DNA from 3 places in the Caldibacillus sp. 210928-DFI.2.18 genome. Region 3 is predicted to be linked to each of the others. Evidence: predicted binding sites of a transcription regulator. Region 3 holds the regulator's gene; each other region holds the start of a gene.
What was found. Region 3 encodes Rex, which represses fermentation and respiration genes when NADH is low (regulators of the CRP and FNR family bind a similar motif). Its sites were predicted from a motif close to TTGTGAAATATTTCACAA; they were not measured.

Region 1 (3,288 bases), on a different contig from region 3:
GTAGTAAATTCTATATTCATAAAGAAACCTCCATTTACTGATGAAATATGTCTTTATTATAAAATAGTTTTCAGCAAAGCGGTGTGATTTACTTCACTGTGAATATGTGACTTATATCAGGGGGGTGAATCCTACATCTATAAGAGAATTAGAATTTGCTCATGATAACGGATGTTCGAATCAAATCAGTTTGAATCCTACATCAATAAATGAATTACTACGGCGTTTCCCATTATTTAAAAGCTTGGCAAAAGATGAACCATTTTTGTGTTCATTTAGCGAAAAATCGAATACTTCCTAACTGAAAATTTATCTTTTCTTACGTATAAAAAACGCTGTTTAAACTTGATACTTGTGACAAATAATATATGAAAAATAGAAAGGAAACTCAAAATGAGGAAACCCGGTATTCAATTATCTCTGCAAACAACAAGTCTTATTGTTGGATTCATGGTTTGGGTATTATTATCTTCTTTGATGACCTTTATTAAGGAAGATATTTTGCTCACACCCGTACAGGTATCGATTGTTACTGCAGTCCCGGTTATTTTAGGTTCCGTGTTGCGAATACCCCTCGGATTTTATACGGACAGGTTCGGTGCAAGAATTATCTTCATAATTAGTTTTCTTATCCTTTTGTTCCCTATATTTTATATCAGTACAGCCAACACTTTTATTGATCTTGTTATCGGCGGTCTTTTTCTAGGTGTGGGAGGTGCAACATTTTCCATCGGTGTGACCTCTCTACCTAAATATTATTCGAAAGAGAGGCAAGGTTTTATTAACGGAATCTATGGTGTCGGTAATGCCGGAACAGCGATCACGACATTTGGCGCACCAATTCTAGCGAAATCAATTGGTTGGCAAGATACCGTTCGCCTATACTTAATTCTATTGTTGGCATTCATTGTTTTATTGTTTATTTTTGGCGATCGGAAAGAAGTTAGAGTAAAGAAATCAATGGTGGAACAAATCCAAGGTGTTTATAAAAATGCCACGCTTTGGTTTCTTAGTTTGTTTTACTTTATCACTTTCGGCGCTTTTGTTGCCTTTACTGTATTTTTGCCAAATTTTTTAGTAACGTTCTTTGGTTTGGATCCTGTTGACGCCGGAATCAGAACAGGAATTTTTATTGTTTTGGCAACTGCTATGCGACCGATTGCTTCCTGTTCAAATATAAACAATTTATAACCTCCTTAAGGCAGAATCATGGCGTCATCTTATTAAAATAATCATCTTTCAAAACTTGAATACATTGTCCTCCCGTTTTAGCGATAAAATCTTTCAGTGCAAGTTTTTCATTTTCTAATTGCTTATTAGAAAAAAATTGTTCAGAGCTGTGGTTGAAATTTTCTCCAAACCGTACAATTAATTTTATGCCTTCATCTTTATTAATCCCTTCCAATTGAACATCATAGGGTTGAATATGGAAATTAGTTTCTAATTCTGTAATGATATATCGATATAGTTTAGGGGATACTTTGTAAAGAAATATAGGTTGCTCTCCGTTTGACATATTCTCAACTCCGAATTTAATGGTGAGGCAATATTTTTTCTTCCTCGAAATTATGGTAAGCATCAACATGAACTAATGCATGGAATTGTTGCAATACTTCTTCAGTAAATCCATCTGTTTCAAGTGTTTGCTTAATTTGTTTGACCAAGTACCGCATTGTATTATGGTCGCGAACTAAAGCTGTGATTGCAGCCTTCAATTCAGGATGTTCCTCTGCTAGTTCTTTATATAATCCTTCCTCTTCTGCCTGAGCATGTCTGAGTGTACGAGTTTCCCAATGTTCTACTGCAATATAGGCTGTCTCCAATGCCTTTTCAGTTTGTCCCGCTTTTACTAATCTAGCTAGAATGTTGTTTAGCTCCTTTGCCTCCTCCAATGCTGCTTCATGAATTGCTGAATGACTATCTGCATGTTTCAAACCTGGACCTGACATAATCATTCTCCTTTTCATATTTTTACCAACAAAATAATTTTTACTTATTCATCATTATGTTGTTAAAATTTTCATTTTATACGTGAATAGTTGACGTAAAAAAAGGCCCCTTAGACAAGTGCCTAAGGAGCCGAAAATAGCATCATTATATATCCTATTGTTTTACCGGTTTTCGCCAAAAGCCAATGAGTAAACCGGCGATGACTGTACCAATAAGTAAGGCTATCAAGAACATAAATGGTCTTTCAGCAAGGGCAATGACGAAAATTCCTCCATGTGGTGCCGGAATAGCCGTATTCCAAAGCTGAGTTAGCCCGCCGGCAATCGCAGAACCAACAATGGATGAACCGATAATACGTAACGGATCAGAAGCCGCAAACGGAATTGCCCCTTCTGTAATAAAGGATATTCCGAGTAAATAATTAGACAAACCGGAACGTCTTTCTTCATCCGTAAATTTATTCTTAAAGAAGGTAGTTGCCAAGGCTATTGCCAGTGGTGGAATCATCCCGCCGGCCATAACTGCAGCCATAAAACTTCCGTCGCCGGTATCGGTAAATACACCGATAGAGAAAGTATATGCCGCTTTGTTGAATGGTCCACCCATATCAATTGACATCATTCCGCCAAGTAAGGCACCTAATAATACCGCATTGGCTGTTCCCATATCACTTAAGAAGTCGACAACCGCCGTATTAATACTTGAGAAAATCGGGCCAATAATGAAATACATCAGCGTACCGACAATGAACAAGCTCAATATCGGATATAGTAGTATTGGTTTTAACCCTTCCAATGATCTTGGCATACCGCGGAATAGTTTTTTCAAGAATACAACAATATATCCTGCCAAGAAACCTGCTGCCAAACCGCCCAAGAATCCGGCATTGCTGTTCACTGCCATCAAACCGCCGACCATACCGGGCATTAATCCCGGACGATCACCGATACTCATCGCAATATATCCGGCTAAAATTGGAATCAAGAAGTTGAAGGCATTTCCGCCAATCGTATTTAAAAACTTAAACGTTACACTATCATCACCAAATGTACTTTCAAACAGGAAGGAAATGGCCATCAAAATCCCGCCGCCAACAACGAACGGAAGCATATGGGAAACACCATTCATTAAGTCTTTGTAAATTTTTCCCCATACAGAAGTATTGGATGGTTCTTCTTTTTGTCTATCATCATTTTCAGCATGGAAGGTCGGGGCATCACCTTTGATTATTTTTGAAATTAATTCTTCCGGTTTGTTAATACCTTCACTTACCGGTCTCTCTAAAAGCGGTTTACCATTAAAACGAGCCATTTCAACTTTTTTATCGGCGGCAACAAT
Region 2 (3,288 bases), on a different contig from region 3:
ACGGTAATCTCATTATTAAATAAGGCGTTGTTGAGATGCTGTTCGATCCAGTTTTTGCGAACCCGTCGATACTCCAAGTCATCATTATAAAAAATATATCGATTTTTCCCCAATCTTTTTGCTTCAGAAAGGGAGATATCGGCCATTTGAATTAATTTTTCACTATTAACTCCATCATAGGGGAATAAACAAATACCGATACTGATGGAGATAAAAACTTCATTATGTTCAATGGGAATAGAAGTGTGCAAATGATTGATAATATTTTCTGCTTGTTCTCTTATTTCTTCCTTATTCCCATCCATCAAAATGGCAAATTCATCACTGCTCATATGGGCAATAAATGTATGATGATAAAAACTACTTAACATTCTTGCTATCTCAATTAGCACAATATCACCGATTTTGTGCCCGTAGGAATCATTAATATTTTTAAAATCATCAATATCAAGTAAAATGAGCGCAAATTCATTATTAAAGTCGCTCTTGATAATTTTCTCATCTAATTTCTCCAGAAAATATAGCCGATTCGGTAAATCCGTTAATATATGATGATAAGCTTGATGCTTGATGCGGTTCAAGTATTCCTGTTGCTTTGAAATATCTTGAAACACAACAACCGACCCAACAATGGTATTGTTTTCAATTAAAGGAGTAACAACGTAAGATACCGGAAAAGTTCGTCCGCTTTTATGAATAAAAATATCTTCGTCGATCCTTATCGCTTCCTTACTCTCCACACCTTTACAGATCGGGCACTCCGAAACATGAAGGTTATCCCCGGATTTACTGCCGTGTATAAGACTATGGATTTCTTTTCCTAAAAGTTCATGGGCTTGATAACCTAATAACCGTTCTCCTTCCCGATTAATAAAAGTCAGATGACGATGTTGATTGATAACGAAAACGCCTTCACCAAGCGAGGCCGTAATCGTTTTTAATCGTTTTTCATTCATCTCGAGTTTTCTTCGTATATAAATAAGTTTTTCAAATGGATCTTTAACCGTTGATAAATACAGAACCCTCATGAAAAATAGAAATCCTAGAACTTTGTAAACATGTCCCAGCAAATTAAGAGAGTCATAGACGCTTTTATACAATGTAAAGATAAGCTCACTGAGCAGTAAAAAAGTAACAGCTACAATAAAATGTAATGTCACCGATTTCCGGAACTGTTTATACATGATCGCCAGTTTAATAATCGAAATAAATAACAGAAAACTAATCACATATTCAAAAAAAATTTTTAATGTTGTCGTTCCTTGACCTTCAATGACGAGTACCGGAAGTTTGTTCTGCAAATAAGAAAAGGTTATCAATATGACAATAATAGTAAGTAAGGTATTCAAGAAATAAACTCTTTTCTTGGCAAAAGATACGGTTTTCACTTTTGCATGTAAAATATAAACCATAAAAATTGCTAGAGTAAATCTTGCTAAAATCCAAAACCAAGTAGCATTATTTGCTGAACTGTCAATAACCATCGATCCCGGCATGCCATTATATGTGAGTAAATGAAATAGATCAAAAACAGCGATGAGCGTAAATCCTGAAAAATATAGTAAACGATCCTGATATTGTTTATAAGAAAAAACAATCCAAGACTGAATAGCGATACTGGCAGAGATGATAATACTGGCCAATTCAAGCACGATATGCATAAATAAGAAATCCGTGTAATTAAATAAAATTGGGTTCTCTTTCAATAAAATCAAGATAATTAAATAAAATATAATACCACCTGACAAAATGAGAAGGTTCTTTTTTTCATTTCTAATCAACTTCATCTCATAATGACCGCCTTTGAAATGGATTTTTTCTAAAGTGACAGCAAAAGTGATGTAATATTCCTAATATATAAGATACAGGAAAAAGCGAAATCTGTCGAAAAAAAACTATGTAAATTTATGCTTGTAGAAAGAAAGCTCCTTGTATAGTTTATAAGGATGCGCTTACACTTTAATGTATAAAAAATGTTCACAAACATTTGCCGGATTCTATTATAAAATAGTACTTAGTGAACAAATTAACAAGTTTTGTTTGTGAATAAACGTCACGAGTCACTTGACGGTTATAAAAATAAAAAGGATTGAGTATAAAATGGCGACAATATCTTTATTTGGAATCATAATTCGTTTTTTATTGGGTGGAGGTGCTGTGGTAGCTTGTACGGTTATTTCGAGGAAAGCCGGTACGAAAATCGGCGGTATATTTGCTGCTTTTCCCGCTGTATTTCTCGCTGCTCTATTAACCTTGCGACTTGATATGAAAGGAATGGATTTAATTCATCAATCAATTATTCTTTCCCAAGGTGCGCTTGTCGGAATGTTTATAAATATTATCTGTGCGATGGCAGTTGTCTATTTTAGCGATCGTCTTGGCTGGAAAAAAGGTTTGACTCATTCGCTAATCGGGTGGTTTATTGTCTCACTTGGATATGCTGTCTTTCTCGGCTAATTGAAAAAGGGGTTATCGAATAAAACCTTTCTTTAAAACTTTTTTACGGTATGTTAAGCAGCCGGCTGTGTAATATTAAGAAACTAGAACTGGAATAAAACCAACTTTGGAGGGACCGGAATTGGATACAAAAGATTTACTATACCGCTTTTTATTTGGCGGTTCAGCTGTTGTTTTAAGTTATGTAGCGTCTGTTTTATTGCCCTGGAAAATTATCGGCGGTATATTTGCCGCATTTCCAGCCGTTATGATTGTTGCGGTCATGATGGTAGGGATAAAAAAAGGGTCTAAGGAGGCTGCAAAAACGGCAAATGGGTCGGTATACGGGATGATTGGCTGTTTTATTTGTGTCATTGCGGTCCTATTGATGCTGAAATGGACTGACCTTTGGCTTGTCAGTTTATTAATCGGGCTTGTGGTTTGGTTTTTTAGTTCAATTTTCCTTGTTCATTTGCGGGAAAATGGAGTTAGAAAATAGTCTGAAGTTGATCAGATGAAAAGGATAAACAAAGGCAACCCTTTCATAATAGAAATAAGGGTTTGCCTCTAATTAAAAGGGATCGACATGGATACTTTTAATCGAAGCAACCCGCTACCATTCATTATCATTTGTTATCGTCTTCGTTTTCACGATAATGGTGTTTCTATTTTTTTTCGCTTCATACAATGCTTCATCGACCCTCCGATAAATATCATTGAACTGGTCATTTATTTCCCAAACTGTTACCCCGATACTAACGGTGATGTTTATGCATTGTTCATTAATAAGAATTGAATAATCCTCCATTTTCTGATGAATTCGTTTCGCAAGTTGTACCCCTGCTTGTAAAT
Region 3 (3,288 bases):
AGATTTGCCGACACCATTTGGGCCAAGCAACGCAATGCTATCTCCTCTTTGAATTCGAAAGTGGATATTTTTTGATATTTGATTGGCTCCATAACCAATGGCCAAATCAACCACATTAAGAACTTCATTGCCACTTTGCCGCTCAATTTGAAAGGAAAAATTAGCAGATTTATCGTCTCTGTGCGGTTTATCAATCATTTGCATTCGTTCCAGTGCTTTACGCCTGCTTTGTGCCCGTTTTGTTGTTGATGCACGGGTCAGATTCTTGGCAATAAATTCTTTCATTCTTGCTATCTCATCTTGTTGTTTTTCATACATTTTCAAGTCACGTTCATAATTCTCTGCTTTTTGGACTAAGTATTGACTGTAGTTACCGACATATTTTGTTAAAGTAGTCTGAGCGCATTCATAAACTTGGTTTACAAGCTTATCAAGAAAATAGCGATCATGGGAAACAATAAGAATGGCTCCATCATAAGATTGCAAATATTGTTCTAACCATGTCAATGTATCGATATCTAGGTGGTTCGTCGGCTCGTCCAAAATTAAAATGTCCGGCTTTGATAAGAGCAATTTTCCTAAAGCCAGGCGAGTTTTTTGTCCGCCGCTTAAATTGGATATTTTTGTCTCTTGATAATTGAAAGTGGAAAAATTAAGCCCGTGTAATACGGAACGAATATCTGCTTCATATTGATATCCGCCCAGTTCTTTAAATTCATGCTGTAAATAATCATATTCGGACAAAATTTGCTTGTATTTGCCTTCATCTGTATAAGTTTCTTCCTTTGCCATTTCCTGCTCAAGATTACGTAACCTTTTTTCCATGCTACGTAAATCTTCAAAGACAGTCAGCATTTCATCCCAGATAGTTCTGTCTGAAACGAGACCGGTATGTTGATCTAAAAAGCCAATTGTTACTTCTTTTGGCTTAATAATTTCTCCGGAGTCATAAGCAAGTTCACCGGCAATTATTTTCAGCAAGGTTGATTTGCCTGATCCGTTTCTACCAACAAGGGCAATTCGGTCTCTTGTATGAATTTCTAATTTAATATTCGAAAGGACAAGATCTGCCCCGTAATATTTATTTAGTTGATTTACTTGTAGTAAAATCATGATTTGCACCTCAACATTTCACAATAAAAATGGTCCTTTACCTGGAAATATAACAGCTTTGACTCTGTTTGCCTTTTAAAAGAATGAATGACTGACTAATTATTTTCAGAGTGAAGCGAATGGGAACATGCTGTTTTTGATTACAAAATAATCGATTCCTTCCTCTACCATAACATATCCAGTCGCTTTTCGATCCATCATTTCCGACATTTAAAGGAGATCCTGTAAATGTCATGTCAACAAGTCTATATAAAAATAGTACATGAAGGGGAGGAAAAATGGCAAATGGAGATTAAATGAAACTACCTACAAGACAGATGAAAAAAAATAGTGTATCATAGTAGGTGAATATGTTAACAAAAATAAGAATTGAGGAAGTGTACATGTTTATTTGTAATGTAAGCGTTCACAGTGTGCTTTGTATGCCTTATAAAAGAATTACTTCTATAGGGCAATGAAAGATATTATAATAGAAAAATAATAATTTTTCAGCATTGGAGGATTTTGACATGGAAACAGATCAGCTAAAAATTCCTAAAGCCACCGCTAAGAGATTGCCATTATATTATCGTTTTATTCAAAATTTGTACCAGTCAGGAAAACAAAGAGTTTCTTCTGCTGAGTTAAGTGAAGCGGTTAAGGTCGATTCGGCAACGATTAGAAGGGATTTTTCTTATTTCGGCGCGTTAGGTAAAAAAGGGTATGGATATAATGTTCAGTATTTGTTATCCTTTTTCAGAAAAATATTGAACCAGGATGAAATAACAAAGGTAGCCTTAATCGGTGTAGGTAATTTAGGTACAGCTCTACTAAAATATAATTTCACTAAAAACAATAATACTAAAATTGTCTGTGCCTTTGATGCAAACCAAGAAAAGGTCGATCAAAAATTTGGTGATATTACTGTTTACCCAATGGATTCACTGGAACAAATATTGTCAACTGAAGAGATTCAGGTTGTTATTCTGACCGTCCCGGCTCCTGTTGCCCAATTGGTTACTGATCGTTTAGCAAAAACAGGAATAAAAGGAATTTTAAATTTCACGCCAGCTCGATTAACTGTTCCGTCAAATATTCGTGTTCACCATATTGATTTAGCTGTTGAATTACAATCTTTTGTTTATTTAATTAAACATTACTCAAATGAGGAAGTAGTGGTTGGAGATTAATTTTTTAAAGTAGGGAAATGGTAGGTAACACTAAAAATTTATCTTCAAAACAACACCATATTTTGTATTGCAATAATTATGATTCATACGATATGATAGGAAAAAAGTTTTTGTAAAATCTTTTTTGGGTGACAATGAATGAATTTGAATGAGGTTGCTGGGGGAGAGGGAGAAACATGACAATCGGTCCGGGTAGTTTAATTCTCATATTAATCATGGCATTATTAATTTTTGGTCCGAAAAAGTTACCGCAACTCGGTCGTGCGGCAGGAGATACACTAAGGGAATTTAAAAATGCCACAAAGGGTCTTGCTGATGAAAATAATGGGAAGAGAAAAGATCAAGAAGGCAAGTAGGGAGAGAAGAGATGGAGAAAAACGAATTGACTGTAATTGAGCATTTCGTTGAATTAAGGAGACGGTTGGTTTTTATCGTTGTCTTCTTTCTTTTGGCAATGATCGGTTCGTTTTTTTTGGCAGAGCCGTTGATCATATATTTGCAACAAACTGATGAAGCGGCCAGTTTGGAACTGAACGCCTTCCGCTTAACTGACCCGCTAAAGATTTATATGCAAATCGCTTTTATCATTGCTTGTGTAATAACTTCACCTTTTGTTTTGTATCAGTTATGGGCTTTTATTTCACCGGGTTTATATGAAAAGGAAAAAAAAATAACCTTAGCCTATATACCTGTTTCGGTATTTTTGTTTTTATCAGGTATTTCGTTTTCATATTTTGTATTATTTCCGTTTATTGTTCGCTTTATGAAACAGTTAGGGGACCGAATGGAAATCAATCAAGTCATTGGGATCAATGAATATTTCCATTTTTTGTTACAAATTACGTTGCCTTTTGGTTTGTTATTCCAATTGCCGGTGATTATATTATTTTTAACAAGGCTTGGAATAATTACACCTGACTTTTTGTCTAGGGTGCGAAAATATGCGTACTTTATCTTGCTAGTCATCGCGGCACTGATTACACCGCCGGATATTCTCTCGCATATG

Region 1: LIZ98_RS12625 (hemerythrin domain-containing protein) is a predicted target of Rex. The motif match lies at 2,009-2,026, and genes of this name have one in related genera.
Region 2: LIZ98_RS12360 (DUF3147 family protein) is a predicted target of Rex. The motif match lies at 2,016-2,033, and genes of this name have one in related genera.

The regions. Positions count from the first base shown of each region.
Region 1 is NZ_JAJCHL010000064.1:1,145-4,432, forward strand. It holds gene LIZ98_RS12610 (DUF2249 domain-containing protein) at 1-20, opposite strand, end outside; partial or broken gene LIZ98_RS12615 (MFS transporter) at 394-1,161, shown strand; gene LIZ98_RS12620 (hypothetical protein) at 1,208-1,516, opposite strand; gene LIZ98_RS12625 (hemerythrin domain-containing protein) at 1,533-1,949, opposite strand; gene LIZ98_RS12630 (PTS fructose transporter subunit IIABC) at 2,104-3,288, opposite strand, start outside.
Region 2 is NZ_JAJCHL010000061.1:6,102-9,389, reverse strand. It holds gene LIZ98_RS12365 (bifunctional diguanylate cyclase/phosphodiesterase) at 1-1,787, opposite strand, end outside; gene LIZ98_RS12360 (DUF3147 family protein) at 2,101-2,457, shown strand; gene LIZ98_RS12355 (DUF3147 family protein) at 2,579-2,935, shown strand; gene LIZ98_RS12350 (GGDEF domain-containing protein) at 3,050-3,288, opposite strand, start outside.
Region 3 is NZ_JAJCHL010000019.1:37,178-40,465, reverse strand. It holds gene LIZ98_RS06270 (ABC-F family ATP-binding cassette domain-containing protein) at 1-1,113, opposite strand, end outside; gene LIZ98_RS06265 (redox-sensing transcriptional repressor Rex) at 1,623-2,282, shown strand; gene tatA (twin-arginine translocase TatA/TatE family subunit) at 2,459-2,638, shown strand; gene tatC (twin-arginine translocase subunit TatC) at 2,650-3,288, shown strand, end outside.